2 regions of the Ruegeria sp. AM1 genome follow, and region 1 is predicted to be linked to the other one. Evidence: riboswitches for the same ligand, from Rfam matches in the RefSeq annotation. Region 1 holds a riboswitch; the other holds the start of a gene.
The links. Region 1 has a riboswitch for cobalamin ahead of ACR0I7_RS16690 (DUF1636 family protein). Riboswitches for the same ligand answer to the same signal wherever they lie in the genome.
Positions count from the first base shown of each region.

Region 1 (5,957 bases):
TGCTTGCGCCGGTGCTGAAAGACTTACCAGAAAGAACGGCAACGCAACCAAGAGCTGCACGACGGTGGTTTTAAGGGTCAATTTGTTTTCTCCAAATGTCTATACGACAAGTAATGTCAAAAGGTTAGAAGATTGAAATCGCGGCAATTCACGCTTTTGAAAAGGGGACGTTTCGAGAGATTTTCCCAAGGCTAGTCAGAGAAGCACAGTTTGTTGCCGTCTGGGTCTCTCACATATGCTGAGAATTTTGGGCCACGCTGATCCGGTGCGCCCTCAGATGTGCCGCCAAGCCTAAGAGCCAATTCGTGCATCCTTTTGACCTCGGCCTTTACGCCAACACAAAAGCCAACCATCGTACCATTGCCGTTGGTGGCGGGTTCTGCGTTAAACGGTATCGCTGTTGCGAAGGCAAAGTCGTCACTCATCCAATAAGTCATACGTTCTGACGGCGAAACGACCCGAAGCTCGGCCGTTTCAAAGAGCTCGTTGTAGAAGGCTTGCGATGCCGCCATGTCGTTCGTTCCGACAACACAGTAGTTCATCTTCATGATTTTCTTTCCTGTTCTGTTGCTTAGACAGCGTGTGGGGCAATAGTTCGAAAGTCAGGAAACGACTCGTCTGAAAGACGTTATATTGATTAATATGTCATTTTATGTCCTATTTGTTTGATGCCACGGGCAAGCGCATATGAAAGGCTGACGCGGATCGAGTCGATTGCGATCCAGCTCAAACAAGACAAGCACTGCACGATCGACGACCTCGCCCGGCAACACAATGTCAGCACGCGCACAATTGCACGGGATCTCTCGCTTATGCGGGAACGTGGCATGCAAATCGACGCAGATCGCGGGCGCGGTGGTGGTGTACGGCTTGACAGAAATTGGGGCGTGGGCCGCCTGAACCTGCCGTACGCCGAAGCGGTCGACCTTCTCATCAGCATCGCGGTCGCAGAGAAAATGGAGTCGCCGATCTTTCTGGCGAACCTCAGTTCTGTGCGTCGGCAGTTGATTGCATCGTTCTCGCCGGAAAAGCGGAGACAGGTTGAACGACTGAAATCGCGGATCATGGTGGGCGTCACCGCATCGACCTTTGTTCAGGCTAGCGCGAGCGCACCGCCGAAACGGGTGGTACAAGCCTTGCATCAGGCGTTTCTTACCCAGAAAGAACTGGACATACGTTATCGACGAGAAGACGGGGACACATCAGACCGTCGGATAGCACCTCATTATCTTTTGCTGAAATACCCGATTTGGTATGTCGTCGCTTTTGATCATTTGAGGGATGGCGCGCGTATTTTTCGTTGTGATCGGATGCTTACTGCTCAAAAAAAGGAAACTTCTTTTCACTTGTTGCCTAAAGAGGCTTTCGCTCCTTCAATAACAAAGGAAGACCTTTCGCTATGATCTCAACACGCCCACATATCACTGAAAGATTTCTCTTTAGCGCTAAATACGATTTTAGAGCAGGTCGGCAAGCTGACCGAGCGGGACTTGCATCCGTAGCGCGTTGAACCCACGATCAAATCCGCTAAATTTGGTGAGAGTTGCGTTTTTGCCAGACAAAAGTTGGCTTTCTAACCGTATAAGTCGCGATTCGTACTGGACGGCACAAATAGGAAAGTCATGTCTGTTTAGACAGTTTGCAGCTAGCCAGTCTCAGCCAAAATTCCCTGAAAACAGGGAATTTAACGGATAAAACGCACCATTTTGAAGTTGTTTGACGTCCGTGGGCAAAAATCTACATATAGATCAATGGCTTATGAAAGAGCTCCCTGAGCATCCTGGCAGGGAAACTCCCGCGTCTTTTTAGTGGAAATTCCCGGTCTTGCAGGGAAAGGGTCGCTCTTTCAGGTTTCTGTCCCCATGATTTCGTCTGCGGTTGTCAGCATTCGAACAAGAGCGATCCGGAGACATGCCAGCTCCAAGGATAGGGACAGGGAAACCCGCTATTCAAGCATCATGCAGCGAGGATGGAGTGGGCAATTCACAGGTCGCAGGCTTTGTGGTCATTCGTTTTCTGAGTTTCGCTGTTACGGCATTGCTTCGTCCGAGCAGCACGAATTCTGTTGTGACTCGGTACGAGTTTTCAAGACGGCTTTAGCAACCACATTTCAAACCTCAATTTCATTTTAACCGGATTATATACAAGACGTGCGGGACCATACGACCTGCGAAGAATGTCGGTTGGATGGCTGTGTCCCTTACATTGCGACTTGACGGAAGCGACCAGGACGGGCCATTTAGCGGTGATGGTTCTCAACGGCCTTAGACCAACGAGATGAAAAGGGAACACGGTACGGCACACTCACCTGCGCCAAATCCGTGACTGCCCCCGCAACTGTAGGCGGTGAGCGACCCCGATAGGGACCACTGGACAAAACGTCCGGGAAGGTTCGGGGGAGCAGCGACCCGCAAGTCAGGAGACCTGCCATCACCGGCGCACACCCGTGCGTCGACATTTCAACTCGATGCAGGCGGGGCGCCTGGTCAGGAGCTTATGATGGCACAGCGGTTTCGCCCGCAACGACATGGTTCTGTTTCCTTCGCCCGCTTGAACGGCGGAGGGCCTGATGGAACATCGAATTACTGTTTGCACATCCTGTCGACACAAAGGGACCGAATGTCGGCCCGGTTATGAACTGATAGAACGTCTGCGGCAGGCAGTCTTGCAGGCAGGCGATGCGGTGCCAGAGCACTTTGAGATATCGGGTGTTGCCTGTATGGCAGGCTGCGACCGCCCTTGCACTGTGGCCTACCACGCCTCACGGAAGGCGACCTATCTGTTCGGCGACATCGACGCGGGCACGGATATCGAAGATTTGGTCTCCTTCGCCAAGCAATATGCCTACCTACACGACGAATGGTGCTCTTCCGTGGATCGGCCCGGCAAACTGCGCAAATCCACGCTGGCCCGCGTGCCGGCTGCGATGATGGCCATAGAAGAGACCAAGGCTCAGGCGTCTTGAGTGCCGCGCGCCTGTCCGTATGCAACCTCAGCTGGTCGCCTGGGCGGGGCAGCGGCACGTTGCTGCACCGGACCAGCTTTGATCTGCAGGCTGGGCATGTTCTAGGCATTGTCGGGCCGAACGGGGCGGGTAAGACGTCGCTCTTGCGTTTGCTCTACCGGTTTCATCGACCAACCGGTGGATCGGTATCGGTCGATGGCGAAGATATCTGGACCCTCCCGGCACGCGCTGTGGCGCGCAAGGTGGCTGCGGTCTTGCAGGAGCAACCGACTGATTTCGCCTTGACCGTACGCGAGATCGTGGCTCTGGGGCGCACGCCGCATCGCACCGGTTTCGGTGGCAGCAGTGGTGCTCGTGATGCACAGATCATTGGGGCCGCCCTTGATCGGATGGACCTGCACGGGTTTGCCGACCGCGCGCTCGGCACGCTCTCTGGTGGCGAGCGGCAGAGGGTTATGGTCGCACGTGCGCTGGCGCAAGAGCCACGCTTGTTGATCCTGGACGAACCGACCAATCACCTCGACATCCGTCATCAGCTCGAAATCCTGCAACTCATCCGTGACCTGCCGCTGACGATTGTGACATCGCTTCACGATCTCAACATGGCCGCGGGCGTCTGCGATGACCTGTTGCTTTTGAATGGGGGCAAACCGGTCGGCTTTGGTCCACCGCGCGATGTCTTGTCGGAAGCCGCGGTTTCCCGGGCCTTCAAGGTTAATGCGCGGCGCGAACGCCTCGCCCCAAGCGACACTGATCACCTGACATTTCATCTTCAAAACAAGGGAACCCCGTAATGAACAGCATCCTCCTCGCCTCTGCCGCCTTGGTCATAAGCGCTGGCTTTGCCGCAGCCGAAGCGACAGTGCAAAGCTGCAACCGCACCGTGACCTTCGACACCCCGCCCGAGCGCGCGATCTCGAATGATGTGAACCTGACCGAGATGATGCTGGTTCTTGGCCTTGCGGACCGCATGGTCGGCTATACTGGCATCTCGGGCTGGAAAACGCTGGATGAAGAGATGCGCGCTGGCGTTGAGGAGCTGCCAGAGCTGTCTGCCAAATACCCGTCGAAAGAGGTTCTGGTGGGGGCCGATGCGGACTTCTTCTTTGCTGGCTGGAACTACGGCATGAAAGTGGGCGGCGAGGTGACGCCTGAGACGCTCGAGCCCTTTGGTATCAAGGTCTATGAACTGACCGAAAGCTGCACCCATATCATGGAAAAGGAGAAGGCCAGCATCGAGGATATGTATGCGGACCTGACCAACCTTGGCCGCATTTTCGATGTCGAGGATCGCGCGACCCAGCTTGTCGATGGCTATCGGGCCGAGCTTGCCAGCTTTACCGACCGCCTTGAAACTGGCGAGCCCCTGCGCGTGTTCGTCTATGACAGCGGCGAGGATACGCCCTTCACCGCCGGGCGCTATGCCATGCCTACTGCGCTGATCGAAGCTGCGGGTGGCGTCAACATCATGGACGATTTCGAGAAAAGCTGGGCGACCGTCACCTGGGAGGAGGTTGTGGAACGCAACCCGGAAGTGGTGGTCATCGTCAACTATGGCGAAGTGACCGCAGAACAGAAGCGGGACTTCATGATGTCGAACCCGGCTTTCGCTGACCTGGATGCGGTGAAGAACGATCGTTTTGTGACGCTCGAATATGTCGAGGCCACGCCGGGGCCGCGCAACATCGAAGCGGTTAAGACACTGGCTCAAGCTTTCTGGGGCGAGTGAAACGATGAGTGAGACAGCGGCATCCCCTCGCCACTCACCGCAATCCGGATTGCGGTTTACCTTCCTTGCAGGTGGCGTGGTGGCGCTGCTGATCTCGCTCTCTTTTGCGATCTCACTGGGCGCGGTTTCTGTGCCCTTAGGAACGGTCTGGAGTGTTTTGCTGAACAAACTGTCGCCTGACATGGTTGCGCAGACCTGGAGCAAAGGCCGCGAGGCCATTGTCTGGGACATCCGCTTTCCCCGCGCGTTGCTCGCTATGATGGTTGGCGCGGGGCTGGCGCTGGTCGGGGCGAGTCTGCAGGCAGTGACGCGTAACCCGCTGGCGGACCCACATCTTCTGGGAATCTCATCGGGTGGCGCGTTTGGAGCGATCCTGGCCCTGCTGCATACTGGCCTGTTTCTAGGTCTGCTGACCGTGCCGCTGCTTGCCTTCCTCGGCGCGCTGATGGCTACGGCCATTGTACTTGGCGTCTCACGGTTTGCCGGGGCCACCAGCGCTGATCGGCTGGTGCTGGCCGGCGTGGCCGTGTCGTTCATCGTCATGGCCGCTGCTAATGTCCTGATCTTTCTGGGCGACCCCCGCGCAACGCATATCGTCGTCTTCTGGATGCTGGGCGGCCTTGGCCTCGCACAATGGAGCCAATTGATTTACCCTCTGGTGATCCTGCTTGCTTGCGGCGTCTGGCTAATGAGCCGCGCTGGCGCGCTGAACGCCATGACAGTCGGCGACGAAACCGCCTCAACGCTTGGCATCCCGGTAGCACGCTTTCGTCTGGTCGTCTTTGTCGTCGGAGCCTTGATCACCGGAGTTATGGTTGCCTTTTCCGGGATCATCGGCTTTGTCGGTCTAATGGTGCCGCATATTGTGCGCATGCTCGTGGGCGGAGACTACATGCGAGTTCTGCCTGCATCTGCATTGGCTGGTGCTATATTCCTTCTGTGGGCAGACATTGTAGCTCGGACAATAATGGCACCCGAGGACCTGCCAATCGGCATCGTCACGGGCCTTGTAGGTGGCGCTTTCTTTGTTTGGTTGCTCGGAAAGCGGCGGCTCTGAAAGGTTTGGAGCACCTTTAAAATCAACATTGAAAGAAAAATGGATCAGAGCACTGCAGCACGATGCGCGACCCGATGACAGGATATCTGCTTCACTGTCGTCAAAGTCATCCGGTGAGTTTTGGCTTCTACCGGAGGGTCTCAAATCTCGGCAAATGTGCTGTTTCGCAGGGCATCCGACATGCCGATATCATTGCAACAGCTTTT
Region 1 is NZ_JBQFXH010000010.1:64,178-70,134, reverse strand. Features, by position in the region: gene ACR0I7_RS16705 (hypothetical protein) at 1-81, opposite strand, end outside; gene ACR0I7_RS16700 (VOC family protein) at 192-548, opposite strand; gene ACR0I7_RS16695 (helix-turn-helix transcriptional regulator) at 669-1,403, shown strand; cobalamin riboswitch at 2,233-2,446, shown strand; gene ACR0I7_RS16690 (DUF1636 family protein) at 2,570-2,965, shown strand; gene ACR0I7_RS16685 (ABC transporter ATP-binding protein) at 2,962-3,759, shown strand; gene ACR0I7_RS16680 (ABC transporter substrate-binding protein) at 3,759-4,694, shown strand; gene ACR0I7_RS16675 (FecCD family ABC transporter permease) at 4,699-5,751, shown strand; gene ACR0I7_RS16670 (hypothetical protein) at 5,956-5,957, opposite strand, start outside.

Region 2 (5,957 bases), on a different contig from region 1:
ATAGCTGCGACCTGTAAAACCTATCTGGACAGCCCGCTGGGCTGGATTGAAGACGCCCGGCCTTGCGGGCGGCTTCGATTGTGTTTGCGGGCGCGTATACCGGCGCTTCAATCCACCTGAACCGTCACCGAGGCCCTGACCGGCACCTCATCGACCATCAGCGCGCTGTGGCTGTTGGCGTTCAGTGACACCTCAATTTCGACTTCGCCTTTGGGCAATTCTGCAATATGCATCCAGTTGCCGTAGAGGCGGGCCAGCTTTGCGCCATTCACATAGACATGCGCGTGACCCTCACCGGGATTGTCTGCGGCCGAGGCGTTTTCCGGTGCAAAGCGAAAGTTCTGTGGCGCAACGTACAGGTTCCATCCGGCCATTGGGTCTTGGGTCAGGGCAATCTCAAGACTGGGCGCATCCGGGCCGCCCGGCAGATTGATTGTTGCTGCGTGATCATGTGCCATGGTTTCGGCATGCGTACCGCCATGATGTGAAGGGTTGGAATGGTCATGGCCATCAAACGTGACACCATTGGCTGCTGCAAGCACGAAACCTGCACCGCCGCCAAAAACCAGACCGATCGCGAACAGCGCTAATGAGCGGGTCATTTCGTTTCCTAACGCAAAAATGAAAATCCCGCCGGGCCGGGCCCGGCGGGGTGAAGCGATGACAGATCAGGTTGCGGCTTCTGCGCGCTTGCCTTCGCTTTGCCAGAAATAGCCGGCAAATGCTCCAACCAGCACCCAGGCCGCCAGCCCAATGCCAAAGGCTCGGGCGGCGAACAGGGCTCCGATTTCCGTTGGAACCGGGCCGGTGAACACATCCGGTTCAGGCGCGCCGATCAGGTGAGGTGCAAGAAGCAGACCTGCCGCGATCACATAGCTGACGATGTTGCCGCCAAACGCGATCAGCCACATGGAGACCGACGCGGCAGCGACCGTCGCAAACCACCAGATCTGCCGCGCAGAAACGTCTGCGGCGGCAACCCCCGGGACTTCGGGCGCGAGCGAAAAGCCGGGCGCAAGATGAACTGCGATAAAACCAGCCAGCCCCCACAAAACACCGGTGCGGCCATCAACCGGATGCCCCTGACCTTCGGCCATGGACATCAGCGCAACCAGAACCAGCGCATAGCCGGTATAGGTCAGCATTGTGAAAATGACGCTGAGCGCATCGCGGGTCAGTTCCGTGAACATGCCCGGCAGCTCGGGATGTGCAGATACAGCTTCGCCGCCGAAATGCACCAGCTCTCCGGATTCATACAGCTCGGCATGCAACAGAACGGGTTGCACAAATACCAACTGCAGCAAGGCGGCTATCAGCCCCGCTGCAGCACCAGCGAACAACGCGCTGGTCAATATCCGACTGAACATCTGCTTAGTGGCAGGGGAAGCCGGTTGCGTGACGCACGTCGTGTGCCGCGTCATGCAGCGCAGCTGCCTGAACATGGCCGGTCAGCGTGATAAGCCCCAGGCCCAGGGCCACTGCGAAAAAGACCGAGAAGATACCTGTGCGTGCGACGCCGGCAGTTTGGGTCTGTGTTGTCATGTCTTAGTCCTCCTGTGCCGTCGCACCCGACGGCCGGTGTTTCAAGTTGTCGCCTGGCAGGTCTCCTGGCTTGCGGGTCAGTGCTTCTGCTCGCCTTCCCCCCGAATTTCGGGAGTGGCTGGTTGAGCAGAGGCTCACCGCTTACAGTCGCGGGGGCGGCTCTGGACTTGACTGACGTGCAGTCTCACCAAATTCCCTCTTAGCATCCAGATTTCTCTGGCGGGACCAAGCGCTGCCATATAGCCGTGAACCGGGTGTCGGTGCAATTGTCATTTGCGACCTTTTATGTCAAATTCCCCGCTTGCGCAGCAAATAGATGTCCATGATCCAGCCGTGTTGCGCACGGGCGCTGGCACGGGTCTTCAGAATTTCTGCGCTGACCTTGGCCAGCGGACCGCTGATCAGGATCTCTTCTTGCATACCCACATAAGCGCCCCACCAGATGTCGAAATCGGCCATTTCAAGGCTTTGAAATGAACATTCACCGTCCAACATGACCGCTACGGTTGTGCCGAACTCAGGCCAGCCCTCGTCTCGGATGCGGCGGCCGGTGGTTACGACGAAGGGGGCGCCAATCTCGTTGACGGGTATCGCATGTGCGGCAGTCAGCGCCTGCAGCGCGGTGATGCCCGGAATGACCTGGATACGCGGCTGCGGCACCAGCCGGGATGCGATTCGCAGCGAGCTGTCATACAGCGACGGATCGCCCCAGATCAGCAAAGCGATGCGGCGTGCCTTGGGGTGTTGTGATATTGCCGTTTGCCAGCGCTCGGCAATGGCGTCGTGCCAGTCGTCCACGCCGCGAAGATACCCGTCATCCGCGCGTCGAGGCGGGATATCGAAATAAGAGAGCACGGGCGCATGGTCGGTCACCTGCACGATGATTGCCTCACGTATCCCTGCTAGATCCTCCTTGTTCTTGCCCTTGCGCGGGATGAGGATCAGCTCTGCCTCACGTATCGCTTCGGCCCCCTGCAACGTCAGGTGATCCGGGTTGCCTGTTCCGATGCCGATCAGGCTTAGCTCATACATGCTCAAGCTCCGCAAGTGGGCCATAGAGGATCAGAGCAGGTGCGGTTCCGATTTCCTGGCGCAGCGTTTCTGCCAATGCGCCGATGGTGGACCGCTGGAGCGACTGCTGAGGCGTTGAGACCGCTTCGGCCATCAGAGCCGGAGTCTCAAGCGGCAAGCCATGGGCGTGCAACATGTCGACCAGCGGTGGGAAGGTGCGTTTGCCCATGAAAACCACGGTGGTTGCCTGCGCGTCCGCAAGCGCGGGAAGGTTCAGGTCTTTAGGTAGTTTTCCGCTGACGTCATGCCCGGTGACAAACTGCACACGCCGTGCCGTCAGACGCCGTGTCAGGGGAATTCCGGCCGCTGCTGCCGCCGCCACAGCCGAGGGTATGCCGGGGATGATTTCATACTCGACCCCGGCCTCGCGCAGGGCGACCAGTTCCTCCTCAAGCCGTCCAAACAGCCCCCCATCGCCCGACTTCAGCCGCACGACGCGGGCACCGGTTTTGGCGTAGTCGACCAGCAACCGGCTGACATGATCCTGTTTGGGCGACGGACGACCGGCGCGCTTGCCGACGCCAACCAGATCGGCGCCCTGGCGGGCATGGGTCAGGATCGGGCCGCTGCTCAGATCATCGAACAGAATCGCGTCCGCCTTCTGCATGCGGTCTACGGCCTTGAGGGTCAGCAACTCCGGGTCGCCGGGGCCTGAACCGATGAACGAAACAAAACCACTCATGCCGATGCCTCGACGATCATGTGAAAGAATGTGCCTGTGACATTGCCGCGCCGCGACCCAGTTTGTGGGCCTTCCGACCCTTCGGCATCAAAAACACGCGCCAACGGCGCATCGGGCTGCTCGACGATTGAGGAGTAGTGGAACTCATGCCCCCGCAGAGCGGTTCCGGCGGCAAAACCGGGCATATCGGCCAACAGTTCCGCCCTGCGATAGCCAAGGTTGAATTTGCGTTTCTCGTAGGACGTGACAAGCCCCAGTAGGCCCGCCATTTGATGGCGCGCACCTTCCTTGTCGATCAGAACATCCCCAAGGGCCATGTAGCCGCCGCATTCGCCATGCACGGGCCGTGTTTCGGCGTGACGGCGCAACCCTTTACGGAATGTCGTGGCGGCAGCCAGCGTTGGCGCATGCAGCTCGGGATAGCCGCCGGGCAGCCAAATCAGATCGGCATCAGTAGCGGGGGCTTCATCCGCCAACGGAGAAAACGGCAGAATCTCCGCCCCCGCGCGGCGCCAACCCTCCAGCAAATGCGGATAGGTAAATGAAAACGCAGCATCCTGCGCCAGCGCGATCCGTTGCGCCGGAGGGCGCGGCAGCGCGGCTGACGATGGCCCGTCCGGGCCTGAGGAGGCCGCAGTTTTGAGGGCCTCAAGATCCACATGCTCGCGCAAAAAACGTGCATAGCCTGCAATTGCGCTTTCCAGATCGGGGTGTTCGACCGCCTGAATCAATCCTAGATGCCGTTCAGGCAAGGTCAGGTCCCCTCGGCGCGGCAACACCCCAAGAACCGGAAGGCCGGCACGTTCCATCCCCAGACGGGTCAACCGCTCATGACGGGGGCTGGCACATCGGTTCAAAATCACGCCCGCAAAGGGCAGGTCCGGATTATACATCCGGAACCCCAGCGCGGTCGCCGCTGCGGATTGCGCCTGTCCTCCGACATCCAGAACCAGAACCACCGGCCACCCCATGCGCTGCGCGGTCTCTGCACTGGTGCCGTGCCCCTGTTCGCCCGGTTTTGCCACTCCGTCAAACAGGCCCATCGACCCTTCGGCAACAACAATATCAGCCCCGGTGGCCTGCGCAGAGATAGCGTTGAACAGGGCATCGTTCATGGCCCAGCTGTCCAGATTATAGGACGCCCGCCCGGCGGCCGCCCGGTGAAAGGCCGGATCGATATAGTCCGGCCCGCTTTTGAACGGCTGAACCGTCAAGCCATCTTCGACCAGCGCGCGCAGCAGGCCCAGCATCACGGTGGTCTTGCCGGTGCCGGAAGACGGGGCCGATATCAACAGTCCGGGGGGGTTAATCATCGCCGTGGCTCCAGCTTGACCACGGGCTCTCGGCGCTTTGCGGGCGATAGCGGCGGTCATAGGTTTTGGAATACAGACAGCTTTCGTCAAAGCCTTCACCGGCCAGCGCAGGTCCAACCATGATCAGCGCTGTACGCGAGATGCCGTCATCCAGCGCTGCGCTGAGCGTCGACAGCGTGGCCCGGATAATCCGCTCGTCCGGCCAGCTTGCGCGATATACAACGGCCACAGGGCAATCCGCGCCATAGGCGGGTGTTAGGTCTGCGACGACCTTCTCCAGATTGCCGATAGACAGATGGATCGCCAGCGTGGCCCCGGTACGGGCAAAGTTCTCCAGCGTCTCGCCTTCGGGCATAGACGAGGCGCGTCCGGGCGTGCGGGTCAGTACGACAGATTGCGCCAGGCCGGGCAGGGTCAACTCGGTGCCAAGTGCCGCTGCAGCTGCCGCAAAAGAAGGCACACCGGGGGTGACGCTGACGGGAATACCCATGTCTTTAAGGCGGCGGATCTGTTCGCCCATTGCTGACCAAACGGACAGATCGCCGGAATGTAGGCGCGCCACGTCCTGCCCGGCCTTATGCGCGATTTCGATTTCAGCCATGATCGCATCCAGATCCATGGGCGCGGTGTTTACGATCTTTGCATCCTTGGGGCAGTGGCTCAGGATTTCCTCGGGCACCAGGGACCCCGCATATAGGCACACGGGGCAAGACGCGATGATGTCGCGCCCGCGCAGGGTCAACAGGTCGGCGGCACCCGGTCCGGCACCGATGAAATGAACGGTCATAACTGTCCTCCGATCGCGACGGCGCAGGTCGCAAGCCGGTCGTCCGATATGTGTCTGGGTGAGATCAGCCGCGCGCCGGGCCCGGCGGCAGCAAGGGCGGATGCCTCGGCCACGCTGCCGGTGCCATATGCGGAGCGGCTGCGGGGTGAGGAGGTAAGCGTGGGCTGGCCACTCAAGTCCGTGGCTCCGATAAGATGCAAGGGCAGGCGCAGGGTCGCCGCAAGTTGTTGCAGCGCCGGGTGCCCGTCTTTGTCAGCTGCGGTCGCTAGCGCCTCAACCTTCTGACCGGTTGCGGCCTGATCGAACACTGCCTGCAGGCTGCCGACTGTCGCAGCAGAAGAGAACCCGATGCCAGCCACGATCATAGCGTTACGCTCCACTGCACCACCGGATAGGCCGATTGCCATCCGCGTCGCGGACCCAGCGGCGCGGCCTGCGCCAGGACGATGCGCAACAACTCCCCGCCCAGTTTTGTCTGCCACTCGGCCAGCAGGGCCTCGCTTTCGAGGGTCACCGCGTTTGCGACCAGCCGGGTCCCGGGGCGTAGGTTGCCCCGCAGCCA
Region 2 is NZ_JBQFXH010000001.1:258,897-264,853, forward strand. Features, by position in the region: gene ACR0I7_RS01280 (DUF1636 family protein) at 1-120, shown strand, start outside; gene ACR0I7_RS01285 (hypothetical protein) at 108-602, opposite strand; gene ACR0I7_RS01290 (CbtA family protein) at 669-1,367, opposite strand; gene ACR0I7_RS01295 (CbtB domain-containing protein) at 1,372-1,542, opposite strand; cobalamin riboswitch at 1,581-1,787, opposite strand; gene cobF (precorrin-6A synthase (deacetylating)) at 1,831-2,574, opposite strand; gene cobA (uroporphyrinogen-III C-methyltransferase) at 2,567-3,295, opposite strand; gene ACR0I7_RS01310 (cobyrinic acid a,c-diamide synthase CobB) at 3,292-4,608, opposite strand; gene cobM (precorrin-4 C(11)-methyltransferase) at 4,601-5,395, opposite strand; gene ACR0I7_RS01320 (cobalamin biosynthesis protein) at 5,392-5,760, opposite strand; gene cbiE (precorrin-6y C5,15-methyltransferase (decarboxylating) subunit CbiE) at 5,757-5,957, opposite strand, start outside.
Region 2: linked by a shared signal. The riboswitch ahead of ACR0I7_RS01295 (CbtB domain-containing protein) and the one ahead of ACR0I7_RS16690 (DUF1636 family protein) in region 1 are both predicted to bind cobalamin.